DNA from 3 places in the Allobosea sp. 29B genome. Region 3 is predicted to be linked to each of the others. Evidence: predicted binding sites of a transcription regulator. Region 3 holds the regulator's gene; each other region holds the start of a gene.

The links. Region 3 encodes PhoB, which activates phosphate uptake and scavenging genes when phosphate is short. Its sites were predicted from a motif close to TGTCATNNANCTGTCAT; they were not measured.
Region 1: the regulator PhoB is predicted to act here: its motif matches at 2,891-2,907, upstream of phnD (phosphate/phosphite/phosphonate ABC transporter substrate-binding protein).
Region 2: the regulator PhoB is predicted to act here: its motif matches at 1,800-1,816, upstream of GV161_RS15290 (GNAT family N-acyltransferase).

The regions. Positions count from the first base shown of each region.
Region 1 is NZ_LR733817.1:4,875,593-4,885,987, reverse strand. It holds gene GV161_RS23715 (DUF47 domain-containing protein) at 52-696, shown strand; gene GV161_RS23710 (inorganic phosphate transporter) at 712-1,725, shown strand; gene GV161_RS23705 (TIGR01459 family HAD-type hydrolase) at 1,930-2,808, opposite strand; gene phnD (phosphate/phosphite/phosphonate ABC transporter substrate-binding protein) at 2,966-4,009, shown strand; gene phnC (phosphonate ABC transporter ATP-binding protein) at 4,031-4,822, shown strand; gene phnE (phosphonate ABC transporter, permease protein PhnE) at 4,819-6,450, shown strand; gene GV161_RS23685 (LLM class flavin-dependent oxidoreductase) at 6,495-7,565, opposite strand; gene GV161_RS23680 (hypothetical protein) at 7,589-7,792, opposite strand; gene GV161_RS23675 (MmgE/PrpD family protein) at 7,803-9,140, opposite strand; gene GV161_RS23670 (nitrilase-related carbon-nitrogen hydrolase) at 9,137-9,994, opposite strand; gene GV161_RS23665 (glycine betaine ABC transporter substrate-binding protein) at 10,050-10,395, opposite strand, start outside.
Region 2 is NZ_LR733817.1:3,145,987-3,156,381, forward strand. It holds gene GV161_RS15285 (response regulator) at 1-1,769, shown strand, start outside; gene GV161_RS15290 (GNAT family N-acyltransferase) at 1,895-2,851, shown strand; gene GV161_RS15295 (SDR family oxidoreductase) at 2,858-3,724, opposite strand; gene queG (tRNA epoxyqueuosine(34) reductase QueG) at 3,721-4,833, opposite strand; gene GV161_RS15305 (glutathione S-transferase family protein) at 4,857-5,549, opposite strand; gene GV161_RS15310 (undecaprenyl-diphosphate phosphatase) at 5,789-6,586, shown strand; gene GV161_RS15315 (LysR family transcriptional regulator) at 6,823-7,731, opposite strand; gene GV161_RS15320 (4-oxalomesaconate tautomerase) at 7,818-9,020, shown strand; gene GV161_RS15325 (tripartite tricarboxylate transporter substrate binding protein) at 8,953-9,939, shown strand; gene nth (endonuclease III) at 9,947-10,395, opposite strand, start outside.
Region 3 is NZ_LR733817.1:2,266,790-2,277,184, reverse strand. It holds gene GV161_RS11150 (GcrA family cell cycle regulator) at 1-513, shown strand, start outside; gene GV161_RS11145 (hypothetical protein) at 589-906, opposite strand; gene GV161_RS11140 (NUDIX hydrolase) at 979-1,404, shown strand; gene GV161_RS11135 (YnfA family protein) at 1,413-1,733, shown strand; gene phoB (phosphate regulon transcriptional regulator PhoB) at 1,743-2,441, opposite strand; gene phoU (phosphate signaling complex protein PhoU) at 2,469-3,191, opposite strand; gene pstB (phosphate ABC transporter ATP-binding protein PstB) at 3,229-4,029, opposite strand; gene pstA (phosphate ABC transporter permease PstA) at 4,058-4,948, opposite strand; gene pstC (phosphate ABC transporter permease subunit PstC) at 4,963-5,931, opposite strand; gene pstS (phosphate ABC transporter substrate-binding protein PstS) at 6,045-7,070, opposite strand; gene GV161_RS11100 (ATP-binding protein) at 7,179-8,231, opposite strand; gene GV161_RS11095 (helix-turn-helix transcriptional regulator) at 8,323-9,429, opposite strand; gene GV161_RS11090 (lysylphosphatidylglycerol synthase domain-containing protein) at 9,542-10,395, opposite strand, start outside.

The DNA.
Region 1 (10,395 bases), 2.6 Mb from region 3:
CATCCCGCTCATTTGCCGCGGGGCGGACTAAGTTGGTGAGAGGCCGTTCCGATGCTGGGCTGGTTCCAGAAGCTGCTGCCGAAGGAAGACAAGTTCTTCGTGCTGTTCGAGCGTCATGCGCAGACGCTGCAGGCGGGCGCCGCGGCGCTCGACGGCCTGCTCAGCGGGGCGACGCCGATCGAGGCCGGCTGTTCCGAGATCTTCGCCGAGGAGAACCGCGCCGACGCGATCGCCGGCGAGGTCATGCTCGAGGTCGGCCGCACCTTCATCACGCCCTTCGACCGCGGCGACATAGAGGAACTGATCGGCTCGATGGACGACGCCATCGACCAGATGCAGAAGACTGCCAAGGCGATCCGCCTGTTCGAGGTCGAGAGCTTTACGCCCTGCATGCAGGAGCTCGGCAAGACGGTCGTCGCAGCCTCGCAGAAGGTCGGCGAGCTCCTGCCGATGCTGCGCGACATCAAGAAGCACGCGGTCGGCATCGGCGCGCTCGCCAAGGAGATCGGGGCAATCGAGGAGCACTCCGACCAGCTTTACGATCAGGGCCTGAAGGAGCTGTTCAAGGCCCATCGCGGCACCGACGCCATGGGCTTCATCGTCGGCGCTGAGATCTACGACCACTTGGAAAAGGTGGTCGACCGCTTCGAGGACGTCGCCAAGCGCGTCAGCCGCATCGTGCTCGAACACCTCTGAGCGGCGCGGCCTCCTGTGGACTTCGCCAGCTTCGCCCCTGCCCTCCTCTTCCTGATCGCCGTCGCGCTGCTGTTCGATTTCCTGAACGGCCTGCATGACGCCGCCAACTCGATCGCGACCATCGTCTCGACGCGGGTGCTGGCGCCGCAATGGGCGGTGTTCTGGGCCGCCTTCTTCAACTTCATCGCCTTCCTGTTCTTCGGCCTGCACGTCGCCCAGACGGTCGGCTCCGGCATCATCCAGGCGACGATCGTCGACGACCGCGTGATCTTCGGCGCACTGACCGGCGCGATCGTCTGGAATGTCGTGACCTGGATCGCCGGCATCCCGTCGAGCTCGTCGCATGCGCTGATCGGCGGGCTGGTCGGCGCCGGCCTGTCCAAGGTCGGCCTCTCGTCGATCGTCTGGTGGGGGCTCGGCAAAACTTTCCTCGCGATCTTCATGTCGCCGGCGATCGGCTTCGCGCTGGCGCTGCTGCTGGTGCTGATCGTCTCCTGGACCTTCCTGAAGGCGGCGCCGATCAAGGTCGATTCGACCTTTCGCCTCCTGCAATTCGTCTCGGCCTCGCTCTATTCGCTCGGGCACGGCGCCAATGACGCGCAGAAGACGATGGGCATCATCGCCGTGCTGCTATTCTCGCACGGCATGATGGGCGAGACCTTCTCGGTGCCGTTCTGGGTGGTGATCTCCTGCCAGGCGGCGATGGCGCTCGGCACGCTCTGCGGCGGCTGGCGCATCGTCCACACCATGGGCTCCAAGATCACCCGCCTCTCGCCGCAACAGGGCTTCTGCGCCGAGACCGGCGGCGCCATCACCCTGTTCCTGGCGACCTATCTCGGCGTCCCCGTCTCGACCACGCACACCATCACCGGCGCGATCATCGGCGTCGGCGCGGCAAGGCGGGTCACCGCAGTGCGCTGGGGCGTCGCCCGTGGGATCGTCTTCGCCTGGATCGTCACCATGCCGGCGGCGGGCCTGATCTCGGCGCTGGCCTATGCTCTGTCAGGCTTCTTCCTGACCGGCCGTTGAGGCGCTTCCGCCTCTAGTTGGAATCACACCGTCTTTCCGGGGCAGGCCGAAGGCCTGAGCCCGGAACCCAGAACCGATGCCCTCTCCGGAAAAGCGCGTCGGCCACAACGCCATCCTGACAACCGGCATCGGTTCTGGGTTCCGGGCCCTTCGCTGCGCGAAGTCCCGGAATGACGGCGTGGTTCCGCATGAAATCGGCATGCTCTAGCCGAGCAGCGGCAGCGCATAGGTCGGGCTACGCCCGGCGCGGGCAAAGAGCGCAAGACAGCTCGACGGGTCCATCCCCGCGCCATCCCAAGCGATCTCGCCGCGATGAATGCCGCCGCCGATGAAGACGCTGTCGATGCCGGCGCCTTGCGCACCGGCGATGTCGTGCTCAAGCGAATCGCCGATCGCCACGACCCGGCTGCGGTCGAGCCCGAGCTTCGCCTGGCAAGTGCGATAGATTCGCGGCTGCGGCTTGCCGTGATAGCGCACGGCGCCGCCGAGCTGCTCATAGGCCCGCGCGACGAGGCCCGGCGCTTCCTGCAGACCACCCTCCGGGCTGGCGCGGTGCAGGTCGGGATTGGCACAGAGCATCGGCAGGCGCCGCTCACCGGCAGCCTTGAGCAGATCCATCCAGCCGGCTACCGACTGCCGTGGTGGGTCCATCGTCATCAGCAGGATGAAGTCAGCGATGGCGACATCATCGACCAGGTCGAGGCCGAGCCCCTCCGCCAGATGCACCTCACCCTCGCGCGCCAGCAGCAGGCAACGGTGGCCGAGCGTGCGGTGGAACGGCTCGTCGCGCGCCCTCAGCGCCTCGCGGGCATCGTCCCCGGCCGAGACGACCTCGTCATAGAGCTCGCGCGCAAAGCCCATCTTCGCCAGCAGCACGGCGTTCTCGGTTCCGCGGCGCCCGGAATTGGAGAGGATGATCACGCGCTTGCCCGCCCGGCGCAGCATCTCCAGCGCCGCCACGGCTCCCGGATAAGGCCGGACGCCGTCATGCAGCACGCCCCATTGGTCGAGCAGGAAGCCGTCATAGCGCGGCATCAGCGTCGCGAGGCTGTCCGGAAAGGTTGTAGAGGAGCGCTTTTGCATCATCAGGATTGAGGCGGAGCCTGCTCTCGTCGTGGACAAGGCCACTTTAGTCGTAAGATCAGGGGTCCGGTCCGGCTGGAATATGACAGTTTTGTGTCACATACTATAGCCAGCTCATAATCAAGATCGACCGGGAGAGACGCCGACTATGACCAAGATGCTGACTTGCCTGTCCGCCACGACTTCGTTGCTCCTTAGCCTCGGGCTCACTGGGGCGGCGCAGGCGCAGGACGCCTGCCCCAATCGCGGCCAGCTCGACACGATGTATTGCGACGCTAACAAGGACCTGGTCGCCGACGTGCCGACCGAGGCCTCGAAGCTGAAGGATCCGTCGGCGCTGGTCTGGGCCTATACGCCGGTCGAGGACCCTGCCGTCTACGCCAACATCTTCAAGCCGCTGACCGACCATCTCGCCGCCTGCACTGGCAAGCGCATCGTCTATTATCCCGTGCAGTCGAACTCAGCCGAGATCGAGGCGATGCGCTCGGGCCGCCTGCACTTTGCCGGCTTCTCGACCGGCCCGACCGGCTTTGCCGTCAACCTCGCCGGCGCGATCCCGTTCGCCGCCAAGGGCTCCGCCGCCGGCGTGCGCGGCTACAACCTCGTCGCCGTGGTCAAGGCCTCCAGCCCCTATCAGAAGCTGTCGGATCTCAAGGACAAGAAGGTCGCCCACACCTCGCCCTCGTCCAATTCCGGCAACCTCGCCCCGCGCGTGCTCTTCCCCGAGCATGGGCTCGAGGCCGACAAGGACTACAAGCCGCTGATGTCGGGCGGCCATGACAAGTCGATCCTCGGTGTGGTCTCGGGCGACTATGACATGGGCGCGGTCGCCGGTGACGTCTATGAGCGCATGATCGTGCGCGGCACGATCAAGAAGGAGGACACCCGCGAGATCTATCGCAGCGCGATCTTCCCGACCTCGTCCTTCGCCTATGCGCACGACCTCAAGCCCGAGCTCGCCAAGAAGCTGACCGACTGCTTCTTCTCCTTCCGCTTCACCCCGGAGATGACCAAGGAGTTCAACGGCGACGATCGCTTCCTGCCGATCACCTACCAGAAGGACTGGGCGGTCGTGCGCGATGTCGCCGAGAAGTCGGGCACGCCCTACAACAAGTCGGCCTACGACACCGAAGCCAAGCGCGAGGCCGACGAGCTCGCCAAGAAGAAGGCGCAGCAGCCCGCGCCGGCCAAGGCTCCCTGACGCGAAAGCCATAGCAAGCTCATGAGCGCGCTTCCCGCCGCAGAGGCGCCCGGCCATGGCCGGGCGCTCATCATCCGCAACCTCGTCAAGGAGTACCGCAAGGGGCAGCCGGTCCTGCGCGACATCTCGCTCAGCGTCACCGAGCCTGGCATCGTCGCGATCATCGGCCCGTCCGGCACCGGCAAGTCGACGCTGATCCGCTGCATCAACCGGCTGGTCGATCCGACCTCCGGCTCAATCATGCTGGGCGGAACCGATCTGGCGAAGCTGCAGGGTGAGCCGCTCAGGGCCGCACGCCGGCGCCTCGGCATGGTCTTCCAGGAATACAACCTGGTCGAGCGGCTGACGGTGATCGAGAACGTGCTCTGCGGCCGACTCGGCTATGTCCCGGTCTGGCGCGCCTGGACGCGGCGCTTCCCCGAAGAGGATATCGCCCGCGCCTTCGCACTGCTGGAATCGGTCGGGCTCGGCGACTTCGCCACCCGCCGCGCCGACCAGCTCTCCGGCGGCCAGCGCCAGCGCGTCGGCATCGCCCGCGCGGTGATGCAGGAGCCGGACCTCATCCTCGCCGACGAGCCGACCTCCTCGCTCGATCCCAAGACCTCGGTCGAGATCATGGAACTGCTCGCCAAGGTCGGGCGCGAGCGCAATATCCCCGTGCTGGTCAACATCCACAACGTGGCGCTGGCTCGCCGCTATGCGCTGCGGATGATCGGCATGTCGAAGGGCCTCGTCGTCTATGACGGCCCGCCGGCCGGGCTGCAGGACAGCCATCTCGCCGAGATCTATGGCGGCGAAGGCTGGATGGAATGAGCGCTCCTCCCCTCAGCGAGGGCCTCAGCCTGCGCGCCCGTGCCTTCCCGCCGAACTGGCCGCTGCGCCTCGGCGCGGTGCTGTTCGTCGCCTATGTGATCTATGCGGCGGGGATCGTCGACATCCGCTGGGAGCGTTTCGTCCAGGGCCTCGGCAATGGTGCGCGCTTCCTTGGCCGCATGTTCCCGCCGAACCTGGCGCAGGACAAGATGCAGCTGCTCGCGCAGGGCATGCTGGAATCGCTGCAGATCGCCATCATCGCGACCGGCGCCGGCGTGCTGCTCGCCCTGCCAGTCGGTCTCTGCGCCGCCCGCAACCTGATGCCGCTGCCGGTGACGATCCTGGCACGCGGTTTGATCGCGCTCTGCCGGACCTTCCACCCGGTCATCGTCGCCATCCTCTTCGTCAAGGCGGTCGGCTTCGGCGCGCTCGCCGGCATCCTGGCGCTGATCGTCGCCACCATCGGCTTCATCGCCAAATTGATCGCCGAGGCGATCGAAGAGATGTCGATGAAGCCGATCGAGGCGCTGCGCGCCGCCGGCTCACCCTTCCTCTCGGTCGTGGTCATGGGCGTGGTGCCGCAGGTGCTGCCGCGCTTCATCGGCTTTGCCGCCTACCAACTCGACTCGAACCTGCGCAATTCCGCCCTGGTCGGCCTCGTCGGTGGCGGTGGCATCGGCGCCACCCTGTTCACCGCCTTCCAGCGCTTCGACTACGACTTCGTGCTGACCATCATCATCGCGATCATCCTGGCGGTGATGGCCGGCGAGATCCTCTCGGCCTTCATGCGCCGGGTCTACCAGGACGAGGCGCCAAGCGGCGAGGTCAAGGCCGGTGCCAACGGCCCGGTCTGGCACCGCTTCACTGCGGCCGAGCGCGGCATGCGCCTCGCCTTTTGGGCCCTGGCGGCGCTGGCGCTGGGCTGGTCGGTCCAGACCATCGAGGTGATTCCGGAATTCCTCTATGACGCGCCGGCGCAGACGGCCGACCTCTTCGCCAGGATGTGGCCGATCGACTGGGCTTACTTTCCCAAGACCGTGCAGCAGGCGCTGATCGAGACGCTGCACACCGCGACGCTCGGCACGGTGCTGGCGATCCTCATGGCGACGCCGGTGGCGCTGATGTGCGCCCGCAACATCTCGTCCTCGGCCTGGGTCAACACGCTCGGCCGCTTCATCCTGGTCGCGACCCGCTCGGTGCATACGCTGGTCTGGGCGCTGCTCTTCGTCGCCGTGTTCGGGCCCGGCGCGCTCGCCGGCGTGATGGCGGTGGCGGTGCATTCGATCGGCTTCACCGGCAAGTTCCTGGCGGAGGCGATCGAGGAGGCCAAGCCCGGCCCGATCGAGGCGCTGCGGGCGGCGGGAGCACCCTGGCGTTCGGTGCTGCTCAAGGGCTTCTGGCCGCAGGTGAAGCCGGCCTTCCTCGCCGTCAGCCTGTTCCGCTGGGACATCAATGTGCGCGAGAGCGCCGTGCTCGGCCTGGTCGGCGCGGGCGGCCTCGGCGTCGCCCTGCAGGCGGCGATGGACAATCTCTACTGGGATCAGGTCGGGCTCGTGCTCGTCGTGATCTTCGCGGTGGTGGTGGTCACCGAGATCGTCACCGCGACGTTGCGCGCGAAGGTGATCTGAGCGCAGGACCGACAGCCCGAGACGGGAGGCAGGCGCCTCCCGTTTCAGGCCCGCAGCAAGGGCAGCAGCTGGTCGCCCTGCCGCCTGATCTCGGGCAGATAGGGTGTGTCCGACAGGACGAAATAGCTGATGCCGAGGTCACGGTACTTGCGCAACGAACGCGCCACGTCCTCGGCCGAGCCGACCAGCCAGGTGGTGCCGGCCCCGCCGCCGCCGAACTTGCCCGGCGTGGTGTAGAGATTGTCGTCGAGCACCTCGCCGCGGCCTTGCAGGTCGAACAGGCGCTGCTGGCCGACAGCGACGCCGCGCCGATGGTCGTTCCAGCCGCCGCCCTTGCCCTGCGCCATCTCGGCGACTTTGACCTGCGCATCCGCCCAGGCCTGCTCCGTGGTGTCGCGAACCAGGGTCGTGATCCGCAACCCAAATTCGAGCGGCGGCAGGTCGCGGTCGAGATCGCGGCTCAGCCTCTGCAGCCGCTCGATGCGCTGTCTGATATCCTCGAGCGGCTCGCCCCAGAAGAGCTGGACGTCCGCGTCAGCCGCAGCTACCCGCTCGGCCGCCTCGGAGGCGCCGCCGAAATAGAGCCTGGGATGGCGCCGAGCGCCGCGCTGCTCGATACGCGGCACTACGGTCGATCCGTCGACCCGGAAATGCTCGCCGGCGAAGTCGACATTCTCTTCAGTCCAGAGCCGGCGGACGAGGCGCATGAACTCCCTGGTGCGGCCATAGCGATGCGCCTGGTCGCCCTCGCTGTCGCCATAGGCGGCGAGATTGTCCTTGCCGGAGACGATGTTGATGCGCACGCGCCCGCTGGTCAGGTGGTCGAGCGTCGCCACGGCGGAGGCGAAGTTCGCCGGCCGCCAATAGCCCGGGCGGATCGCGATCAGCGGCTCGAAGCTGGTGGTGCGGGCTGCAAGCGCGGCCGCCACCGTGAAGGTGTCCGGCCGGCCCCAGCCGGTGCCGATCAGCGCGCCCTTCCAGCCGTGCTCTTCCAGCGCCCTGGCGTGGCTGGTCAGCGTCTCCAGGCTGTTATGGCCCTTACCCGCGGAATCGCCGCGATGACCGGGCTCGACGACATTGGGGATGTACCAGAGGTATTCGGATTCAAGGCTCATATCGTCGTGTCGCAGTCGGCCGGTCAGCAAGTTTGCAGCTCGCCCGAAGACAGCATCGGGCAGCATTTGCGCGTGCCCCAGACTGCGCGCCCGCTCAGCGCCGCGTCAATGAAACGTTCTTTCAAAAGAACGATGCAGATGGAATAACGACCTCCGCTTTTGCCCGAAGGGAGAAAGCCGTCCTCGATCGACTCATTTTCAAGCCCCTGTCGGGTGTTCAGCCGCAAGGCAGCCTCTTCAGATGGGCGAAAACAGGCCGCCGCAGAGCTGCCCGGCCGTAGAGCCTGCGGCCAGCGTCATGCAGCCATGGCTGAGATGAGCGCTGCGCTCGCTGCCGAGCCGGGCCGCAGACGAGCTGAACTTCGCCAGCAGATCGGAATCTGACAAAGGGCGCCCCCGGTCGCCGCGTGCGGTCATGGTCTCGGATTCCACGATTTGCCCCGATTTGAGGATAATGCGCAGGCGCGCCAGTCTCTCCGCCGGGAAACACCAGGAGAATTCGGCCGCTTCGACCAGCCTTATACGTCGCAGCATGCCCTGGATCGCGGGATCGGCGAGGCCACCGCCGCCGATCTCCTCGGCGCCAAGCCGCCCGCGGACGATGAAGGCGGCCAGCGGGAAGCCGATCGCGTACTGCGCCGCCTCCGTTGTCGCCGGCAGTTGCGCGCCGAGCCGCACGGCTTCATGGAACGTCTCGACCTCGATCAGATCAATGTCCGAAGCCTCGAAGTCATACCCGCCAAGAAGGCTGCTCGCCGCCTCGATCGCCGGTTGCGCCCAGCGGCAGACCGGCCATGGCTTGAAGTACTGGTCGAGGATCAGCCAGCGCTCTCCGAGATCGGCCCAGATCGCGGCCTGCTCGGGTGCCTCCATGGTGATCGCCGGCGCGCCGGTGAAGCCGTCCTTTGCCAGATAGGCCGCGCTGACGCCGGCGAGAGCGCCCCAGCCCGAGCCGTCCTTGACCATGGTCGGATGGTCGATGCAGCGCATCATCTGGCTGCGCGGGCCGTGATATTCGGCGATGCCGAGCGCGTGGCGGGTGCGCTCGCTGTCGAGGCCAAGCAGATGAGCTGCGACGGCGGCACAGCCGAGCGCATTCCAGGCGCCGGAGGTGTGGTAATCGCAGGCGCTGGCATGCAGGGCGATCCCGGCCCGTGTCGCGATCTCGTAGCCGAGGACGAGGCAGGTCAGTAGCGCCTCGCCGTCGAGAGCGCCCTCATCGAGCAGGCCTTCGGCATCGGCGACAGCAAGTAGCGTAGGCAGGATGGCGACGCCGGCATGGCCCTTGGTCAAGGCGTGGCCGTCATGGGCGTCGAAGGAATCGATCGTCGTCGCCCCGGCGAAGGCAGCACCCGCAGCGCTCGCCCGACGCCCGTCGAAGAGCAGGCGTGCGCCCTTGTGCCCGGCGCCGAGATGATCGACCGCGAAATCATGCGCGATGCGGGACAATTGCGTCTGCCGCCCACTAATCGCGACACCGACGAGATCGAGCAGGCAGCGGCGGGCCTGATGGACAACCTCCGGCGGCAGCTGGGCGAAATTCAAGCCATGGATGAAGTCGATCGGGTCGGTCATGAACGCTGGCTTTCGTTGTGCGAGATCAGGCTGCACAGCAACTCGCCGACCAAAACGGGATCGCTGTCGCGGGCGGTCGGCAGGCGGTGGCGCGCCGTCTCGCCATCGGCCTGCGACAGCTCCGCCATGATGAGACCGGGGCCAGTTCCCGCTCGCGCCAGCTCATGGCCGGACGCATCGAGGATGCGCGATCCGCCCCAGAACGCGGCACCGCCGCGCGCGCCGCAATGATTGGCGAAGAGGGTCGGCAGGCCGTATGTCATTGCGGTATGACCGAGATTGATCTGCCAGCCGCGTGGATTGTCGAAGCCACCGCCGACGGCAGCGAGCGCCGAGGCTGCCGGCAACAGCAGCAGATTGGCGCCGCCGAGGGCGGCGAGCCAGGGCAATGCCGGGTTCCAGGCATCGGCGCAGATCAGCGTGGCGACGCGCCAACCTGCCGCAAGTTCGACCGAAGCGAGATCGCCGCCGCGGGTGTAGACGCGGTCCTCGCGCAGGGCGCCGTAACCCGGCAGGTTGAGCTTGCGATGGACCGCGAGCAGCCTGCCGTTGCGGAAAAGGCCCTGACTGTTAAAGAAGCGGCCCTGCTCGCCGCGTTCGATGAAGCCGGCCGAAACCGTGATGCCGTCAGCCGCCGCGGCGAGACGGTCGAGCAAGTCGGCACCTTGGCTGAGGGCCAGCGCCGCGCAGTCGGGAGCGGCGAGATAGTCGGTCAGCGACAGCTCGGGAAAGAGCAGCAGCTCTGCGTCCTCCCCACGCGCCCTCGTGATGGCGTCAAGATGTGCGGCAAGGTTGGCGGAGAGATCGGCCGGCTCGCAGTGGATCTGAGCGACCGCGACCTTCAGCGACGACATTGGATCCTCGCGGGACAGCCGGAGACGCAGTGCGCCTCCGGCCTCGGCGGAACGATCAGACCAGCGACTGCGCCTTGAGGAAGCCGGCGGCGACCTCCTCGATGCTCTTCTTGTCGACATCGACGGAGGCGTTGAGCCTGGCCATCGTCGCATCGTCGAGCTTGGCGGAGAGCCCGTTCAGCAGCTCGGCCAGCTTCGGGTTCTTGTCGAGCGTCTCCTTGCGGACGACAGGGGTCATCGCATAGGTCGGGAAATAGCCCTTGGTATCGGCCAGGATGACGAAATCGAAGGCCGGGACGCGCCCGTCGGTAGCGAAGACGAGCCCGACATCGACTTGGGCATCGCGCAGCGCCTGGTAGATCAGGCCGGTATCCATGCGCACCACGTTCTCGCGGCCGAAG
Region 2 (10,395 bases), 880 kb from region 3:
TGCGCAGCGCCCGGCCGGTGCAGGCCCTGCCGGGGGGCGCTCGCGTCGTCGACGAATGCATCGAGACGCAAGAGGGCGAGCGTTGGCTCTCCTGGGTCGAGACTGTCGTCCCTGTCGCCGCCGGCCAGACCGTGCTGCAGCGGGTCGGCCGCGAGATCAGCGGGCGCATCGCTGCTGAAACAGCGCTGGAGGAAGCGCGCAGCCGGGCCGAGGAGGCGAGCGCCGCCAAGTCGCGCTTCCTGGCGACCGTCAGTCATGAATTCCGCACGCCGCTCAATGGCATCCTGGGGATGGCCGACCTGCTCGGCGACACCAGGCTCGACCCGGAGCAGGCGACCTATGTCAAGGCGCTCAGAAGCTCTGGCGAGGCGCTGCTCGGTCTCGTCGACGACATCCTCGACTTCGCCAAGGTCGAGGCCGGCAAGCTCGAACTCGCCGACGCGCCGTTCGATCCTGCCGCGCTGATCGAGGACGTCACCGAGCTGATGGCGCCGCGCGCCCAGGCCAAGGGCATCGAGATCTCCACTTTGCTCGGGCCCGCCCTGTCGGGAAGGCTCGTCGGGGATGCGGAGCGCCTGCGCCAGATCCTGCTGAATCTCGTCGGCAATGCCGTGAAGTTCACGCAAGCAGGCGGCGTCGGTATCGAGGCGGATGCTGTCGCTGGTCAGTTCGTCGTCGCCATCGCCGATACCGGGCCGGGCATTCCGGCCGAGCGCCTGGCGACGATCTTCGAGGAGTTCGAGCAGGGCGGCATGACCGGCCATCGCGACCAGGCCGGTACTGGTCTCGGCCTCGCCATCGCCCGCCGGCTCGCCCGCGCCATGGGCGGGGAGATCGAAGCCGGTAATCGCGCGGAGGCCGGCGCATTGTTCCGGCTGGCCTTGCCGCTGCGATCTGACATGGCCGGAACCGCGCGCCCGGCCTCGCCGAACTGGCAGGGTCGGCGGATCCTGGTGGCATCCTCGGCGCCGTTCAGCGCGGCCCATATCGCCGCTTGCCTCGAACGGACGGGCGCGCAGGTCCTGCGGGCTGGCGATCACGCGCAGGCCTTGGCGGCGCTCGCCGGCGATTCGGCCCTGTCCGCGGTGCTGGTCGACCGCAATCTTCCGGGCGGCGAGGTCGAGGCGGTGGCGGCCGCGGCGCGGCGCGCCGGTGTCGCCGATATCGTGATCATGCTGGCGCCGGCCGAGCGCCGCAGCTTCGGCTCTCCCTATGCCGCCGGCTTCAGCGGCTTCCTCGTCAAGCCGGTCCGGGCGCGTTCGCTGCAAGTGCGGCTCGACCCGGTCGAGCGGTTGCAGCACGCAGCCGAGGCGGTGCCGGAGGGCGATGCGTCGGCGCAACAATCCGCCGCCGGTTTGCGAGTTCTGGTCGCCGAGGACAACGAGATCAACGCGCTTCTGCTGACTCGCACGCTGGAGCGGCTCGGCTGCATCGCGGTCTGGGCGCATGATGGCGGCGAGGCTGTCCGCCTGGCCGAAGAGGCTCGTTCCGGCCGGTCGGCAGGTTTCGATCTTGCCCTGCTCGATGTCCGCATGCCGGTGCTGGACGGGCTCGCCGTCAGCAGACGGATCCGTGCGGCTGAGAAGGCGCAAGGCCTCGCCCGGATGCCGATCGTCGCCGTCAGCGCCAACACGGCGGAGGATGACAGGCGCGAGGCGCTCGCCGCCGGCATGGATGATTGCCTGGCTAAGCCACTGTCACGCGACCAGCTGCGTGGCTGGATCGAGCGGCTTTCGCAGCTGCGAACGGCACAGATGCTGTCGGCGTAAGCCACGGTTTGCTCCACAGGCGGTTGGCTTCGTCATCACAGTGACGTAGTTTTGTCGCGATCCCGTAAGACGGTCGGCGCAGAGCTGTCATGCGCCGATCCGAGATCGCAGGGGCCAGACCGTCTATGACGCACGACGTTTTTCAGGGTTCCCGTCAGCCGGCAAAGCAGAAGCTGGCCGGCCAGGCCCTGTTGCAGCGTTTCTCCCCCTCGAACCTGCTGGCTGCCGGCAAGCAGCTTGGCGGCTTCGCTTTCCCCGGCGCTGACGCTCTGTCCGGCACGCTCGGCCGCTCCGGCACGCTCGAGGTCCGATTGGCGCGTGGCCCGCGCGAGATCTGGCGGGCGCAGCGCCTGCGCTACCGCGTGTTCTACCAGGAGATGTCGGCCAAGCCCGATGTCATCTCGCGCATGTTCCGCCGCGACGCCGACCGATTCGACGCCGTCTGCGATCATCTCCTCGTCATCGACCATGCCGCGCGCGGCCGCTTCGGCGGGATCAAGCCCAAGGTCGTCGGCACCTACAGGCTGATGCGCGAGCAGGCCGTGGCGAAGCTCGGCGGTTTCTACACCCAGTCCGAATTCGACATCGCGCCGCTGCTGGCGCGCCATCCCGACATGCGCTTCCTCGAGCTCGGCCGCTCCTGTGTGCTGAAGCCCTACCGCACCAAGAAGACGGTGGAGCTGCTCTGGCACGGAATCTGGGCCTATTGCCGCCATCACCGCATCGACGCGATGTTCGGCTGTGCCAGCCTGGACGGCACCGACCCCGACATGCTGGCCCTGCCGCTCAGCTTCATCCACCACCACGCCACCGCCCAGGGCGACTGGCGCGTCGTGGCCCAGCCCGATCGGCATGTGGCGATGGATCGCCTGCCTGCCGGCATGGTCGACGCCAAGCTCGCGCTGAAATGCCTGCCGCCGCTGGTGAAGGGCTATCTGCGCCTCGGTGCCCGCTTCGGCGCCGGCGCCGTGGTCGACAAGCAGTTCGGCACCACCGACGTGCTGGTCATCCTGCCGGTCGCTGCGATCGACCGGCGCTATATCGAGTATCTCGACGGCGACGCCGGACGCTACGCCGCCTGAGCGTGATCACTCGCCCGTGGCGGCGAGGTCGCGCAGCGCCTGCCGGTACTCCGGATAGTGGAAGGCATAGCCGAGTTCGCGCTTCACCAGCGCGTTCGAGACGCGCTTGTTCTCGCCATAGAAGCTCGCCGCCATCGGCGAGAGTCTTGCGGGGTCGAACGGGGTTTCCGGCGGTGGGGCGAGTCCGGTGACCTCGGCGGCGAAGCTGACGACATCCTGCGGCGGCGCCGGCTCGTCATCGGTGACGTTGTAGATCGCGCCGGCGCGCGGCGCCTCGATCGAGGCCATCAGCACGCCGGCGATGTCGTCGACATGGATGCGGTTGAAGACCTGGCCGGGTTTGATCAGCCGGTTGGCGGTGCCGCCCCGCAATTTGGTGATCGGATTGCGGCCGGGGCCGTAGATGCCGGAGAGGCGGAAGATCTGGACCGGCTTGCCGCTGCGTTCGCCGAAGGCGAGCCAGTCCTGCTCGATCTCCAGCCGCTGCCGCGAGCGCTTGCTGGTCGGACGGCACTCGGCGGTCTCATCGATCCAGGCGCCGCCATGGTCGCCATAGACGCCGATGGTCGAGAGATAGCCGATCCAGCGCAGCTTCTCGGCGGTCGCGAGCTTGTCGGCGAGCGCGCCGAGCACCGGATCGCCGTTCTCGTCGGGCTGGGCCGAGACCAATACGGCATCCGCCTCCGCGACGAGCTTTGCCAGGGGCGTCGACACCGCAAAGCCGCCGAAGACCAGCGTGTGCAGCCCTTGCTTGCTGAGCTCGCCGGCCTTCTCTGCCGAGCGCACCGTGCCGGTGACCTCCCAGCCCTTCGCCAGAGCGGCGCGCGCGAAGAACCCGGCGGAATAGCCGAGGCCGAAGATGACGAGCTTCATGCAGGTTCCAGTTGGTTCGGAGAAGGCTGAGCCCATTCGGCCCTGACCTCGGGGTCGGTTTCCCGCGCGAGGCGGGCGGGCGCGAGTTTCGCCGCATGGCTCGGCACGAGCTGCCAAAGTGCCCAGGCCGCCATCGCCCTCACCAGGGGCGAGGGATCGTCGAGCAAGGCTTCGGCGCTTGCGGCCAGAGTTGGATCATCGCTGTTGCCGATCGCGATCAGGACATTGCGGATGAAGCGGTCGCGGCCGGTGCGTTTCACCGGCGTGCCGGCAAAGAACGTGCGGAAGGCGGTGTCGTCGAGCCCGGCGAGGTCGGCCAGCGGCAGGGCCTCGAGCTCGCCCTTCAGCGCCAGGCGCGTTTCTTGCGAGGCTTCCGCGAACTTGTTCCAGGGACAGACGGCCAGGCAATCGTCGCAGCCGAAGACGCGATTGCCGATGCCAGCGCGGAACTCGGCGCCGATATGGCCCTGATGCTCGATCGTCAGATAGGCGATGCAGCGGCGCGAATCGAGCTGGTAGGGGGCCGGGAAGGCCTTGGTCGGGCAGATGTCGAGGCAGCGCGTGCAGGAGCCACAATGGTCGCGCTCGGGCTCGTCCGGCGTCAGCTCCGCCGAAGTGTAGATCGCCCCGAGGAAGAGCCAGGTGCCATGCTGGCGCGAGACCAGCACCGTCTGCTTGCCTTGCCAGCCGAGCCCTGCCGCCTGCGCCAGCGGCTTTTCCATAACCGGGGCGGTGTCGACGAAGACCTTGACCTCGGCCTCGCCGCGCGCCGCCAGCACGCCGGCGATGCTCTTCAGCTTGCCCTTGATCACGTCGTGATAGTCGCGCCGGCGGGCATACAGCGAGATCGCGCCGCGATCGCGCTGCTCCAGGACGGCGAGCGGATCGCCTTCGCCGGCATAGCTCATGCCGAGCATGACGACCGATCGGGCGGCCGGCCACAGGGTCGCCGGATCGGCACGTTCCGCCGTGCGCTCGGTCAGCCAGGTCATGTCGCCGTGATGACCAGCCCCCAGCCAGCCGGCGAGGCGCTCCGGCGCTTCGGGGATAGCGTCGACCGAGGCGACGCGCATGACAGCGAAGCCTTCAGCCTTGGCGCGCGCAGCGATCGCGGCCTTGAGCTTGTCGCCGCTCAGAAGTCCAGGTCGTCGTAGTGGGCCGAGGGCGCCATGCCGGGAATCCGGTCGCTCAGCAGCGGCCGGAAGCTCGGTCTGGACTTGATCCTCGCATACCATGCGCGGGCAGCCTCATCCTCGTCCCAGGGCACGTCGCCGAGATAGTCGACGCAGGAGAGATGCGCCGCCGCGGCAAGATCGGCATAGCTCAGATTGTCGCCGGCGAGCCAGTTCCGTTTCGCCGTCAGCCAAGCGATGTAGCGCAGATGATAGCGCACATTGCCGCGCGCCGCGCGGATTGCACTCATTTCCGGCGGGCCGCCGCCCTCATCCCGGCTCATGAAGCGCTTCATCACCTTCTCCAGCACGAGCGGAGCGGTGATTTCCTCGTTGAACTTGATGTTGAACCAGTCGAGCAGCCGGCGCACCTCGATGCGTCCGCCGGGCCCCTCCGGCAGCAGGCGCCGTTCGGCCAGCGCCAGCCCGCGGGTCTCGTCGAGATATTCGGCGATCGGTCCGGGGCCGGGCACGACGAGGCCGCTATCCTCGCGCAGCACCGGGGTCGTCCCGGCCGGATTGAGCTCGAGGAACTCGCGCCGCCGTTCCCAGACGCGCTCTTCGACCAGCGTGGCGTCGAGGCCGAACTCGCCGAGTGCGAGCCGGATGAAGCGCGAATGCGGACAGAGCGTATAATGGTGAAGCGTGGCCATCGATTGCTGGAACTGAGGACGGTTCGGGTGGGGTAGGCCGGCGCTGATGCAGCGCAATAGAGCGCCCCCCGTATAGGCCTGCCGGCTAAGCCTAACAACCCGGGACCGGGTGAAGTGGCGGATTGCGCAGAAATCCTTGCCGGTCTGGTAACCAATTTGCAAAGACCCTGCGCCATAGCTTTAACGCGTGTGGTGCAGCTTTGTTGCGTCGCACCAGCAAGGCTCGGAAGGACCCTCCCATGCATGACCTTCTTGTCGCCGCCGTGCTCGGCGTGGTCGAAGGGCTGACCGAATTCCTGCCGGTGTCCTCGACCGGCCACCTGCTCCTGCTTGGGCATTTCCTCGGCTTCGAATCCAAGGGCAAGTCCTTCGAGATACTGGTCCAGCTCGGAGCGATCCTGGCGATCCTGCTGGTCTATTTCCGCCGCCTGCTCGACATCGCCCTGCGCTTGCGCACCGACCCGTCCGCGCGGCGCTTCGTCCTCGGCGTGCTCGTCGCCTTCCTGCCGGCGGCGGTGATCGGCGCGCTGGCGCACGGCTTCATCAAGGGCGTGCTGTTCAACCCTTTCCTGGTCTGCTGCACGCTGATCGCCGGCGGCCTCGTCCTCCTCGTCGTCGACGAGCTGGAACTCGAGGTGAAGCATCACGACGCCACCAAATTCCCACTGCCGATGTATCTCAAGATCGGCTTCATCCAGTGCCTTGCGATGGTGCCGGGGGTTTCACGCTCGGGTTCGACCATCGTCGGCGCCATGCTGCTCGGCGCCGACAAGCGGGCTGCGGCCGAGTTCTCCTTCTTCCTGGCGATGCCCACGATGGCCGGCGCCTTCGCCTATGATCTCCTCAAGAACTACAAGGAGCTGACGACGAACGATGTCGCGCTGATCGGCATCGGCTTCGTCACCGCCTTCGTCTCGGCGCTGATCGTCGTCCGCAGCTTCCTCGACTTCGTCTCGAAGCGCGGCTTCACGCCCTTCGCCTGGTGGCGGATCATCGTCGGCTCAGCCGGCCTCGCCGGGCTCTGGGTCTTCGGCTGAGGCGGAACCTTCGCCGTCATTCCGGGGCAGGCCAAAGGCCTGAGCCCGGAACCCATGAACACTGCCCTTCTCCGTCATGGTCGGGCTTGTCCCGACCATCCACGTCTTCGCTTCCCTGATCGCGTGCGGTGTTCAAGACGTGGATGCTCGCCACAAGGGCGAGCATGACGAACTGGAATAGCGTCGGTGTTCATGGGTTCCGGGCTCTTCGCTGCGCGAAGCCCCGGAAAGACGGGTCAGCCCGACACCGGCCCACGCCAGGTTCCTAGCAGCATCTCCAGGAAGCGCTCCGCCGCTGGCGCGAGCTTGACGCCGCGGCGCCTGACCACGCCGATGGTGCGCGAGACTTCCGGGTCACGGATCGGCCGCGTCACGATGATCGGGTGATTCTCGCCCGGCGTCGCCAGCTTGGGCAGCACCGAGATGCCGAGGCCGGCCTCGACCAGGCCGAGCGAGGTCGACAGATGCGTCACCTCGAAGGACCAGTCGAGCCGGACGCCGACCTTGACCAGTGCTGCATCGAGGATGGCGCGATTACCGCTGCTGCGGCTGACCGTGACCAGCGGATGGCCTTCGAGATCAGTCCAGCTCAAAGCTGATTTCTGCGCCAGCGCATGATCATGCCGGCAGGCGAGCACAAAGGGGTCGTCGATCAGCGGCTCGAAACTGAGTTCGCTGTCGGAGCCGCCGATCAGATTGATGCCGAATTCGACCTCGCCACGTGCCACTGCCTCCAGACCGTCATTGGCCGAGAGGTCGAGGATGCGGAAGCGGATGTTCGGATACTGCACCTGGAAACGCGCGATCACCGAGGGCAGGAAGTAGAAGGCGGCCGTGGGCACGCAGGCGAGCGCGATCAGCCCGGCGCGGCGGCTGCCGAGATCGCGCATCGCGAAGATCGAGGTATCGAACTCGTCGAGCATGCGCCGGACCAAGGGCAGCATCTCGCGTCCGACCATTGTCAGCGCGACCCGGCGCGTCGTCCGCTCCAGCAGCGCCGCCCCGACCGCGCTTTCCAGCCGCTGGATGCGCCGGCTCAGGGCCGGCTGGGACATATTGAGCGCCTCGGCGGCGCGGTGGAAGCCGCCGAGCTCGACCACCGAGATGAAGGCGCGCAGATCGAGGGCTTCGAAATTGATGCTCATGGCGTATGAATAGCGCCGATCTCTGCATTTCACAGCGATTATTCGATTTGGGAAGAGAGAGCATCGCCAATCGCCGGGTGACGCCCTTGTCCGCTCCCTTCCAGCTTCCGCATGCTCAGGCCCTGCGCATCCCCTGCGTGCTGATGCGCGGCGGCACCTCGCGCGGCCCGTTCTTCCTGGAGCGCGACCTGCCAAGCGATCCGGCGGTTCGCGATCGCGTCCTGCTCGCAGCGATGGGCTCGCCGCACATGCTCCAGCTCGACGGGCTCGGCGGTGGCAATTCGCTGACCAGCAAGGTCGCGATCGTCAGCCGCTCCAGCCGGCCGGATGCCGATGTCGAGTATCTCTTCGCCCAGGTCGCGGTGGAGCGCGCCCATGTCGATCTCAGCCCCAATTGCGGCAACATGCTCTCCGCCGTCGGCCCCTTCGCGATCGAGGCCGGCCTGGTGCCGGCCGCCGACGGCGAGACGATCGTGCGCATCCACAACCGCAACACCGGCGCGCTGATCGAGGCGGCCGTGCAGACGCCGGGTGGCGTCGTCGCCTATGACGGCGCAACCGCGATCGATGGGGTCGCCGGCACGGCCGCCCCGATCAAGCTCGGTTTCCTCGAAGCGGTAGGCTCGAAAACCGGCGCATTGCTGCCGACCGGCCTCGCTCGCGAGGAGATCGACGGCGTCCCGGTGACGCTGGTCGACTATGCCACGCCGATGCTGCTGGTGCGGGCAGGCGATCTCGGCCTCGCCGGCGATGAGACGCCGGCCGAACTCGATGCGAATGCCGCCTTGCTGGCGCGCCTGGAAGAGCTGCGCCGCGAAGCGGGCCGCCGCATGGGTCTCGGCGACGTCAGTGGCCGCGTCATTCCCAAGGTCGGGGTGCTTTCGCCGGCGCGTCGCGGCGGTAGCCTGACCTCGCGCTATTTCACACCGGATCGCTGCCATCGCAGCCATGCCGTCACCGGTGCGCTCTGTGTCGCCGCGGCGAGCCGGATCGCCGGCAGTGTCGCAGCCGAGATGCTTTCCCCCGAGATCGGCTCGTTGGTCGCGGTCGAGCATCCGAGCGGTGCCATCCAGGTCGACCTTGCGCTCGACGCAGCCGGTCAGGTGGTCCGCGCCAGCCTGGTGCGCACCGCGCGCCGCATTTTCGAAGGTAACGTCATCGTCCCCGCCAGTGCGATCCTCGCGCTTGCAGAGAGGGCGGAAACGGGAGGAGAACTGACCCATGACGATCACGCGCCGCCATCTCTGCAGCCTGATCACAGCCGCCTTGGCCAGCACCTGCCTGCCTGAGTTCGCCCGCGCCCAGGCTGCCTTCCCAGACAAGCCGATGAAGCTCCTGGTGCCCTACGCCGCCGGCGGCGGCACGGACGCGATCGCGCGTCTCGTCGCGCAGGGCGTCGGCGAGCGGCTCGGCCAGTCGCTGGTGGTCGAGAACAACGGCTCGGCCGGCGGCAATCTCGCCACCGCCCAGGCGGCTGCGGCCTCGCCCGACGGCTATACCGTGCTGATGGCCAATCAGGGCCCGATGGTGGTCAATCCGCATCTGTTCAAGAATGTCCGGGTCGACCCACTGACCGCTTTCGACCCGCTGACGCTGATCTCGGCGGCGCCGCTCGTCGTGGTGGTCGCGCCGAACTCGCCGCACAGGACGCTGGCCGAGCTCGTCGGACAGGGCCAAAAGAATCCGGGCAAGCTGACCTATGGCTCGGCCGGCAACGGCTCCGCCAGCCATCTGGCGACGATCCTGCTGGCGCAGACCGCGCAGTTCGAGGCGGTGCATGTGCCTTATCGCGGCGCCGGACCGGCGCTGACCGACCTGCTCGCCGGCAACAGCGACTTCATGATCACCACTGTGCCCTCCGTGCTTGGCCTGATCGAGGGCGGCAAGGTCAGGGCGCTGGCAGTGACCGGCAAGGCGCGCGCCAAGCTCTTCCCCGACGTCCCGTCGGTCGCCGAGAGCGGCTGGCCGGACTACGAGGCGACCGCCTGGTACGGCTTCGTCGTGCCCAAGGGCACGCCCAGGGATATCGCGGCGAAGCTGCGCCAGGCGACGGTCGAGACCATCAACAGCCCGCTCATCCGCGAGCGGCTGCAGAACGAGGGTGCCGAGCCGATCGGCAACAAGCCCGAGGAGTTCGCCGCGATGATGGAGGCGGAGTCGCGCCGCTGGGCCGGGATCATCAAGCAGGCCCGATTGGCGATTAACTGATGGCGTTCTACGCGATCCGCTTGTCGGCGGAATCGCAGAGATCGGCGACGACGCAGGTCTCGCAGGCCGGACGCAACGCCTTGCAGGTGTAGCGCCCGTGCAGGATCAGCCAGTGATGCGCGTGCCGGCCGAACTCGGCCGGCACTGCCTTTTCCAGCCCCAGCTCGACCTGCAGCACATTCTTGCCGGGCGCGATGCGCAGGCGGTTGGCGACGCGGAAGACATGGGTGTCGACCGCATGGGTGATCTCGCCGAAGGCGATGTTGAGCACGACGTTCGCGGTCTTGCGGCCGACGCCCGGCAGGCTCTCCAGCGCTTCGCGTGCGGTCGGGACTTCGCTGCCGAACTCGGCGATCAGCTTTTCCGAGAGCGCGACGACGTTCTTCGCCTTGTTGCGGTAGAGCCCGATCGTCTTGATCAGCTCGCGCACCTGGTCTTCGCCGAGGGCGAGCATCT
Region 3 (10,395 bases):
GAACTGCTCAAGAAGCTCTGGAATGACGGCCTGAGCGCAAGCCAGATCGCTGCCGAGCTCGGCAGCGTCACGCGCAACGCCGTCATCGGGAAGGTTCACCGTCTCGGCTTGTCCGGCCGGGCCAAGAGCCCCGGCTCGGCCACGCCGCGCCCGCGCAAGCCAGCGGCCCGCCCACCGAGCCACCCGGCCGGCCATCAGAACGGTGGCTCTGGGCTGACTCGCGGCAACACCGCGCTGGCCCCGCAGTTCGCGCCCGAGATCGCGGCCGAAGCACAGGTCGAACGCGCTCCGGCGCCGGCCGAGGACGTGGTCGTGCCGTTCTCCGAGCGGGTCACGATCATGGATCTGCGCGAATATATGTGCCGCTGGCCGATGGGCGACCCGACCACGCCGGAGTTCCGCTTCTGCGGCGGCCGCAGCGCGACCGGCATGCCCTATTGCACCTATCACGCCCGGATCGCCTACCAGCCGGCAGCCGACCGGCGCCGCGACCGCAAGCCCATCCGCGCCTGAGCGCTCGGAACTGAGTGGCACGACCATGAAAGCCGGCCGAAAGGCCGGCTTTTCGTTGTCGAGGCAGTTCCTGTGTCAAAGCAGGAAGTGAAATCCGAAGCCCAGGATGACGAAGCCCGCCGCGACGACCTGCGCCACGAAGAGCGGCTGCAGGCGCGAGGCCTTCTCGGCTTGATCAGCGGCCTTCTCGGCCCGCGACATGTGGTCCCTGGCCTTGAACTGCTCGGGACCGCCATCCCCTTCCAGATCCATCCGCACCGTGATGAACGCGATGACCAGGCCGAGTATGCCGAGACCGAAGAAGCCGACCAGGCGGAGCGCGCCATAGCCGACGCCGATCAACAGCGCGGCGAGAAAGGGAAAGGCGATATAGTCCCATTTGGTGAAGCGCATGAAGGCAATCTGCGGGAACCGCGCATCGTCGTCCAGCCGATGCAACCGAACGCCAAACGGCAAGGAGAGAGCATGGGTCCTGTCGAATATGCCTGCGCGCTGCCGATCCGGGATGGGCAGCTCCTGTTGGGCTTGCGGGCTCCGCACCGCCGGAACCGCCCCTCCTGCTGGGATACGATCGGCGGCCATGTCGAGCCAAGCGAGGCCGTCGAGGCCGCCCTCGTCCGCGAGCTGCAGGAAGAGCTCGGCGTCACGACGACGGTCTTCCGCCGTTTCGAGACGATCGAGACGACCGAGACGGATGGCGTCACGCCCGCACTCTGGCATCTGTTCGCGGTCATCGAATGGACCGGCGGCGAGCCCAGGATCAGCAATGACGAGCATAACGAGATCCGCTGGTTCACCTTCGATCAGGTCCGATCGCTGACCCCGCTGGCATCGGAGGCCTATCGCCCGGTCTTCGCCCGGCTGGCCGCGGCTTTCGGGCCGGAAGCGTAGGCATCAGCATGGCGACATTCGCGACCTACGCAGGCGCGGCGCTGGCGGAGATCGCCGGCTGCTACGCCTTCTGGGCCTGGCTCAAGCTCGGCAAGCCGGTCTGGTGGCTGCTGCCGGGCCTGGGATCGCTCGCGGCTTTCGCCTGGCTGCTGACCCTGCTCGACAATCCAGCCGCCGGGCGCGCCTTCGCCGCCTATGGCGGCGTCTATATTGTGGCGTCGCTGGCCTGGATGGCGCTGGTCGAGAAGATCGCGCCCGACCACTACGACCTGGCCGGCGCCGCGCTCTGCCTCGCCGGCGCGGCGGTGATCGTCGCCGCGCCGCGCTGACAGAAGCGCTCAACTTCGCGCAAAAGTCTCGTCGAAGGCATAGCCGGCGCCGCGCACCGTGCGCAGCGGGTCCTTGGCATTGGCGGGCGTGATCGCCTTGCGCAGGCGCCCGACATGAACGTCGACGGTGCGCTCGTCGATATAGACGTCGCGGCCCCAGACGGCGTCGAGCAATTGCGCCCGGGAATAGACCCGGCCCGGCGCCTGCATCAGGAACTCGAGCAGGCGGAACTCGGTCGGTCCGAGATGCAGCTCGGCCCCGGCACGGCGGACACGGCGGGTGGTGCGGTCGAGTTCGAGATCGCCGGCAGCAAGTAAGCCGGCAACGTGGCCGGGCTTGGCACGGCGCAGCAGCGCCTGGATGCGGGCGATCAGCTCGGGCAGCGAGAAGGGCTTGACGACATAGTCGTCGGCGCCGGTGGCAAGGCCGCGCACGCGCTCGGTCTCCTCGCCGCGGGCCGTCAGCATGATGATCGGCACGCGCTCGGTGTCGCGGCGCGTGCGCAGGCGCCGGCAGAGCTCAATGCCGGAGAGGCCGGGCAGCATCCAGTCGAGCAGGACGAGATCGGGCGTATGGTCGCGCAGATGCAATTCGGCGTCGTCACCGCGCGCCACGCTGTCGACCTCGAAGCCCTCGGCCTCAAGATTGTAGCGCAGCAGCAGGGTGAGCGGCTCCTCGTCCTCGACGATCAGGATGCGTGCGGGCATGTCAGGGTCCGTTCAAGCCCCGCCAGTTCAGCCATTGGCTGCCGGCAGGTCGACGAGGATGTTGGTGGTGTCGAGCTTCGGCCGGGTTTCGTCCATGGACTGGCCGGTGACGAGGTAGTGGATGGTCTCGGCGATGTTGGTGGTGTGATCGCCGATGCGCTCGACATTCTTGGCGCAGAACAGGAGGTGCGTGCAGAAGGTGATGTTGCGCGGATCTTCCATCATATAGGTCAGGAGCTCGCGGAACAGCGAGGTGTAGAGCGCGTCGATCTCGTCGTCGCGGCGCCAGACATCCATCGCCTTCTGCTCGTTGCTAGCGGCATAAGCGTCGAGCACGTCCTTGAGCTGGGCCTGAACCAGGCGGCTCATATGCTCGAGGCCGACCACGGCGCGATGCGGCGGCGAGAACTGGCCGGAGATCGCGACGGCGCGCTTGGCGATGTTCTTGGCGAGGTCGCCGACACGCTCGATGTCGGCGGCGATGCGGATCGCCGAGATCAGCTCGCGCAGGTCGTTCGCCAGCGGCTGGCGGCGGGCGATGGTCAGCACCGCCTTTTCCTCGACCTCGCGCTGGAGATTGTCGAGGCGCTGGTCGGCGCTGATGATCTTCTGGGCGAGCGCGGTGTCGCGGCGCACCAGCGCCACGGTGGAGTCGCCGAGCATGCGCTCGGACATGCCGCCCATCTCGGCGAGGCTGCGGCGCAGCCCTTCGAGATCGGCGTCGTAGGAGCGGACGATATGGTCGGACATGGGGCGTATCCTTGGGGCTTGCCGACGCTTCGGAATGTCAACCGAAACGGCCGGTGACGTAGTCCTGCGTCTGCTTCTTATGCGGGTTCATGAAGATGTTGTTGGTGGCGTCGAACTCGATCACCTCGCCAAGGTACATGAAGGCGGTGTACTGCGAGATGCGCGCCGCCTGCTGCATGTTGTGGGTGACGATGACGATGGTGAAGTCGCTCTTCAGCTGCTCGAGCAGGTCCTCGATCTTGCCGGTCGAGATCGGGTCGAGCGCCGAGGTCGGCTCGTCGAACAGGATGACCTCGGGCTTCTGCGCGATGGTGCGCGCGATGCACAGGCGCTGCTGCTGGCCGCCGGAGAGGCCCATGCCGGAGCTCTTCAGCTTGTCCTTGACCTCGTCCCAGAGGGCGGCACGGCGCAGCGCGCCCTCGACGCGGTCGTCGAGCTCCGACTTCGGCGGCTTCTCGTAGAGGCGGATGCCGAAGGCGACGTTGTCGTAGATCGACATCGGGAACGGCGTCGGCTTCTGGAAGACCATGCCGATGCGCGAGCGCAATTCGTTCACGTCGACATTGTTGGAGATGATGTTGCGGCCGTCGAGCAGGATCTCGCCGGTCGCCTTCTGCTCGGGATAGAGCGAGTAGATGCGGTTGAAGATGCGCAGCAGGGTCGACTTGCCGCAGCCCGACGGGCCGATCAGCGCGGTGACGTGCCGGTCACGGAAGTCGAGGTTGATGTTCTTCAGCGCCTTGTGCTCGCCGTAGTAGAAATCGAGGTTCTTGACGGCGATGCGAACGGGAGCTTCGGCGTCCAGCGTCTGCGGGCTCAGTTCAAGGGTCGAAAGCATCTGCATGGTCCTTCCGATCGGACGCTTATCACTTGCCGCCGCGCACGATGCGCCGGGCGATGATGGAAAGCACGAGGATTGAGACGGTGATGATCAGCGATCCCGCCCAGGCGAGCTGCTGCCAGTTCTCGTAAGGGGCGGAGGCGAACTGATAGATCGTCACCGGCAGGTTGGAGACGCCGCCGACGAGGTTCGGCGAGAACCAGAAATTATTGTTGAGCGCCGTGAAGATCAGCGGCGCAGTCTCGCCGGCGATGCGGGCGAGGGCCAGCAAGATGCCGGTGACCATGCCCGACTTCGCCGCCCGCCAGGTCACCGAGGTGATGACGACGGAGGGCGGGGCGCCGAGCGCAGCGCCCGCCTCGCGCAGGGAGCCGGGAACAAGGCGCAGCATGTCCTCGGTGGTCCGCACGATCACCGGGATCGCGATTATGCCGAGAGCAACGCCGCCAGCCCAGCCGGAATAACCGCGGAACGGCTCGACCATGATCACGTAGACGAACAGGCCGATCAGGATCGAAGGCGCCGAGAGCAGGATGTCGTTGATGAAGCGGATGAGCTCGGCAAGCTTGGAGGCCTTGCCGTATTCGGCCAGGTAGGTGCCGGCGAGCACGCCGATCGGCGTCGCCACGGCAATACCGAGGAAGGTCAGCACGATCGAGCCGACGATGGCGTTGGCGAGGCCGCCACCCTCCGTGCCCGGCCCCGGCGTGATCTGGGTGAAGGTCGAGGCGGAGAGCCCGCCCAATCCTTTCACGATCAGCATGCCGAGGATCCAGAACAGCACGACGATCGCGATCAGGGTGAAGCTCGTCGCGATGATCTTCATCATCCGGTCTGCGGTGCGGCGCGCGGGGCGCACGCGGCCCCATTCGACATGCGGCGCGGTCATGGTCTTGGTGGATGTCGCCATGGTCATGGGTCCAGCTCCGCTCAGTAGCGCTTCACCCGCGCGACCAGGAGGCGCGCGATGACGAGGACGACGAAGGTGACGAAGAACAGGATGCAACCGAGCGCGATCAGCGAGTTGAGCTGCAGGCCGAGCGCCTCGTTGAACTCGTTGGCGATGCGCGAGGCGATGGTCGAGCCGGGATCCAGGATCGAGGGCGAGAGCCGGTTGGCGTTGCCGACGACGAAGGTCACCGCCATGGTCTCGCCGAGCGCGCGGCCGAGGCCGAGCATGACGGCGCCGATGATCGAAACGCCGGCCTGCGGCACCAGGACGTGGCGGACGACCTCCCAGGTCGTCGCGCCGATGCCGTAGGCGCTCTCGCGCAGCACCGACGGGATCTGGTCGAGCATGTCGCGGGTGATCGAGGCGATGAAGGGGATGATCATGAAGGCCAGGATGATCCCGGCGGTCAGGATGCCCAGGCCCGAGGGCGAGCGCGAATACAGAACGGTGCCGATGATCGGCATGCCCTCGACGATGTTCGAGAGCGGGATCTGGACATAGGCCGCGAACAGCGGCGCGAAGACGAACAGCCCCCACATGCCGTAGATGATCGAGGGCACGGCGGCGAGCAACTCGATCGCGGTCGAGACCGGCTGCTTGAACCAGGGCGGCGCCAGCTGGGTCAGGAAGACGGCGATCCCCAGCGAGAGCGGGACGCCGACGACGAGCGCGATCAACGCGGTCGAGAGGGTGCCGACGATGGCGGGCCAGGCACCATATTGGTCGTTCTGGGTGTCCCAGACGCTGGAGGTGATGAAGCCGAAACCGAATTCGCGGAAGGCAGGCCAGCCGCCGATGACCATCGAGAGCATGATGCCGGCGAGCAGCACCAGCACGAACAGCGCCGCCAGCAGGCTGGCATTGCGGAAGATGAGATCGAAGGTCCCCATCGGGGTCTTGCGCACCGGCGCGCTCGGCGCGGCGTACTGGTCGGTCACGGCAGACATCCGTGGTTACTCCGGTCTCGAAAGGCGACTATCGGATCGAAACGAGGCTCTGGTCGTCGTGGAAGCGGGGGCCCTTGTCCGGCCCCCGCCCCCGTATCGTCACGCGGAAGCGATCAGAAGATCGGCTTGCCCGCCGGGTCGGTCACGCCCTTCCAGGCGTTGCGGACCTGGTCCTTGACGTTGGCCGGCAGCGGCACGTAGTCGAGGTCGAGGGCGAGCTGGTCGCCGCTCTTATAGGCCCAGTCGACGAACTTCAGCGCGGCCTGCACCTCTTCCGGCTTCTCGGGCTTGGCGTGCACGAGCAGGAAGGTGGCGGAGGTGATCGGCCAGGCCTGGGCGCCCTTCTGGTTGTTCAGCGAGATGCCGAAGCCGGGAGCCTCGTTCCAGTTGGCATTGGCGGCGGCGGCCTGGAAGGCCTTGTCGTCCGGCGCCGGGAAGTTGCCGTCGGCGTTCTTGACGAGGGCGTGGGCCAGCTTGTTCTGCTTGGCATAAGCGTATTCGACGTAGCCGATCGAGTTGGCGACCTGCTTGACCGAGGCCGAGACGCCCTCATTGCCCTTGCCGCCGATGCCGACCGGCCACTGCACGGCCGTGTTGGTGCCGATCTTCGTCTTCCAGTCGGCCGAGACCTTGGAGAGGTAATCGGTGAAGACGAAAGTCGTGCCCGAGCCGTCCGAACGGTAGACCGGGTTGATGTTGGCGTCGGGCAGCTTCAGGTCGCCGTTCAGCGCGACGATCTTCGGGTCGTTCCACTTCTTGATGTTGCCGAGATAGATCTCGGCGATCAGCTCGCCCGAGAGCTTGAGCTTGCCCGGCTCGACGCCGGCGATGTTGATCGCGGGGACGACGCCGCCCATCACGGTCGGGAACTGGATCAGGCCGTCCTTGGTCAGGTCCTCGCCCTTGAGCGGGGCGTCGGTGGCGCCGAAGGCGACGGTCTTCGCCTTGATCTGGCGGATGCCACCGCCCGAGCCGATCGACTGATAGTTCAGGCCGATGCCGCTCTCCTTCTTATAGGCCTCGGCCCATTTGGAGTAGATCGGGAAGGGGAAGGTCGCGCCGGCGCCGGTGATGTCGGCAGCCTGGGCGAAGCCCGACAGGCCGACGGCGGCGGCCGCGAGAATGAGAAGTTTGCGCATGAGGTGTCCTCTAAAGGTCGCAAGTGCAGCGGCCCTGCTAGAACACCGGCTGTATGACAGCTGGATGACACATCGTCATGAAAGTGAGCCGGCCGTCGTCACAAATCGTTAACGGACTGCATCGGGCAGGCGCGGCAGGATCGCCCGGAAGGTCGCGCCTTGGCCGACCACGCTCTCGATCGTCAGGCGGCCGCGATGGCGCAGGACGATGTGCTTGACGATGGCGAGGCCAAGGCCGGTGCCGCCGGCCTCGCGGCTCGCGGCGGTGTCGACGCGGTAGAAGCGCTCGGTCAGGCGCGGCAGGTGCTCCGGCGCGATGCCGGGACCGTCGTCGCGCACGCTGAGGCTGGCCTCATCGCCGGAGATCGCGACGGTGATGCCGACCTCGCCGCCACGCTGGCCGTATTTGATCGCGTTCTCGACCAGGTTCTCCATCAGCCGCAGCAATTCGTCGCGGTCGCCGGCGACGGTGACGGGCTGCTGCGGAACGTCGAGCTTCAGCGTCACATCGCGCTCACGCGCCATCAGCACGAGCGAGTCGAGGATCTCGCGGGCGATGCTGGAGAAGTCGACCGGCGTCTCCGGCGCGAGATGGGCGCGCAATTCGATGCGCGACAGCGAGAGCAGGTCGTCGACGAGACGGGCCATGCGCAGGCCCTGCTCGCGCATGATCGTCAGGAAGCGGTCGCGCGCCACGGCATCGTTGCGGGCCGGGCCCTGCAGGGTCTCGACGAAGCCGAGCACGGAGGCGAGCGGCGTGCGCAGTTCATGGCTGGCATTGGCGACGAAATCGACGCGCATGCGCTCGGTCATGCGCTGCTCGCTGAGATCTTCGAAAGTGAGGAGCACGGCCCGGCGCCAGCCGCTGCCGGCAAGCGCGGCGATATGGATGCGGAAGGTGCGCTCGACCGGAACGCGCTCGATCAATTCGACCGCACGGCGGCCGCCATGACGCGAGACCTGCTCGATCGCATCGATCAGGTCGGGATCGCGCATCACCAGAGCGAGCGGCTTGCCCTTGGCGAGCGCCGTGACCAGCGCCGGCGCCGTCGGGCTCAGCGCCTGGATCACGCCCTGCGGGTCGAGCAATACGGCGGGAACGCCGATGGCCTCGATCAGCGCCGCCGTGACCGGCGCCTTCGGGTCGACCAAAGCGTGCATGCGGTTCCTGCCTTCCGATGCGTGGCCTGCGGCGAGGCGTCATAGGCCGGAGCGGTGGTGCAGCGCAATTCCCCCCGCGCAGAACGAAGCGCTATTCGCCGGCGATGGGGGCCGACAAGCCGAAACCCGGGCCACCGGGAGACTGAATGCCACCGAGGAGCTGGATCAGCTCGGCCTGGCGGCGCACCCCCGTCTTGGCGAAGACGGATTTGAGCTGGCCCCGCACGGTTTCGGGCCGGATGCCGTGGCTGCTGGCGATGCCGGCGACCGTGCCGCCCGACAGGAGCAACCGCGTGACCTTCGCCTCCGCCGGGCTGAGATCGAACAGCGCTTCGAGGATGGCCGCGGACGGCGCCGCGCCACGTCCGACTTCGGTGAGGTAGAACAGCTGAGCAGCGCCGGAGAAAACGTCGAGCCCGGCCCGCCTGAGCGGAACCAGATGCGCGACGAAGGCGGGCCGCTCGCCGGTCGCCCGGATCGGGAACGACAGCCCGGCGTCCCCTGCCACGTCGAGATGCAGCTGCAGGCGCTCGTTCGCCGCGGGATCGGAGAGACGCACGCGGTCGAAGGCGCCGATCTCGAACGCGCCGCAGGTGGTGATCAGCTCATTGGCAGCAAGCACGCTATGGCGGCCCGTGATGATGGCTGCCGGCAGGCCGATCAGCTCCAGTGCCGCGACGCTGGCACGCGCCCGCTCGAGGCCAAGACGCGCCGCGATGATCGAAGCCCGCGCCAGATGCGGCCGGAACTGGTCGAGCGCGGCGGCCGTCTCGCGCGGAACAGGGCCGTCGGCGTAGAGGCGCTCGATCGAGAAGACGATACTGTCGCCGCTGGTCGAGTGGATCGAGGTGCCGACGCACCAGCCCCAGCCGCGCGGCCTGAGAAAATCGCGATAGAACGGATCCTGCTCCAGCTCCTCGGGCGCAATCGCGTCGAGATCGGTCAGGAAACGCGGTTCGTAGAGCGGGACCAGGCGCTTGCCTCGCAGATTGTCCGCGACGAAGGGCGAAGCGACCCATTCGGCCGCGACGGCGTGGATGGCCTGCGAGGAGGTCCACTGGAACCGGCTCGGAGACGCCGCGAACAGGATCGTGCCGACGCCGCCGGCTCTCGCCGCCAGCCGGTCGAGCACATCAGCCCATCGTTCCGGCACGACGGCGGCCTCGTAGATCTCGTCGATGAGGTTCGTCGCGTCCACCACTTACCCCGAGCCGGCGGCTTCCTCGACACAGGCCCGGCAGAATCGAGGTGGCGTCGACCAGCAGCCGCGTCAAGGACGAGCTTGCCCAATCAGCACAATTGAGGCGGCGTCAGATCTCGTGCCGCCGGATGCGCCGGATCATCTCGTTCAGCGCCAGCAGCACCAGCGCCAGGATGAAGGGCAGGATGTAGTAGATGATGCGGAAAAGCAGCAGCGCGCCGAGCACCTGCTCGAAAGGCAAGCGGCTGAGCGCGATCAGCATTGTCGCCTCGAAGACGCCGAGCCCGCCCGGCGCATGGCTGGCGATGCCGATCAGGCAGGCGAAGATGTAGGCCGCCAGGAAGCTCTCATAGGGCAGGTTGTGTCCGCCCGGCAGCAGCACGTAGAGCACGGCAGCGGCAGCGCAGACCTCGGCAGCGCCCAGCAGCATCTGCGCCAGGGTCACGCCCAGCCCCGGCAGCGGCAGGTTCCAGCCGCTGACCCGCAAGGTGCGCTCGCCGGTCGCGACCCAGAAGAGATAGCCCGCCGTGCCGATCGCAACGGCGGTGCCGACCGCCTGGATCACCAGCGGCGAGGTCCGCGCCAGCACGGCGACCGACTCCGTCGCATAGAACAGGCTGGCGCAGAGGATCATGCCGAGCCCGAGCCAGAAGGTCAGGCCGGCGATCACGGTGAGGCTGGCGACTTCCGAGGCGCGCACGCCCTTGGACGAATAGACCCAGTAGCGCACGGTCCCGCCGGTCACGATCGGGAAGCCCAGCGTGAAGGCGACGGAATAGCTGGTGAAGGAGGCGAGCGCCGTCGTCCGATAGGGGATCGACAGGCCGAGCCGGCGCAGCGCCAGCGCGTCATAGCCGGTGAGCAGCAGATAGCTCAGCGCGGTGAAGCCGAGCGCCAGCAGAAGCTGGCGCTGGCTGGCATTGGCGAAAGCACGGGCGAGCTCGCCGGGCTCGATCTCGCGGA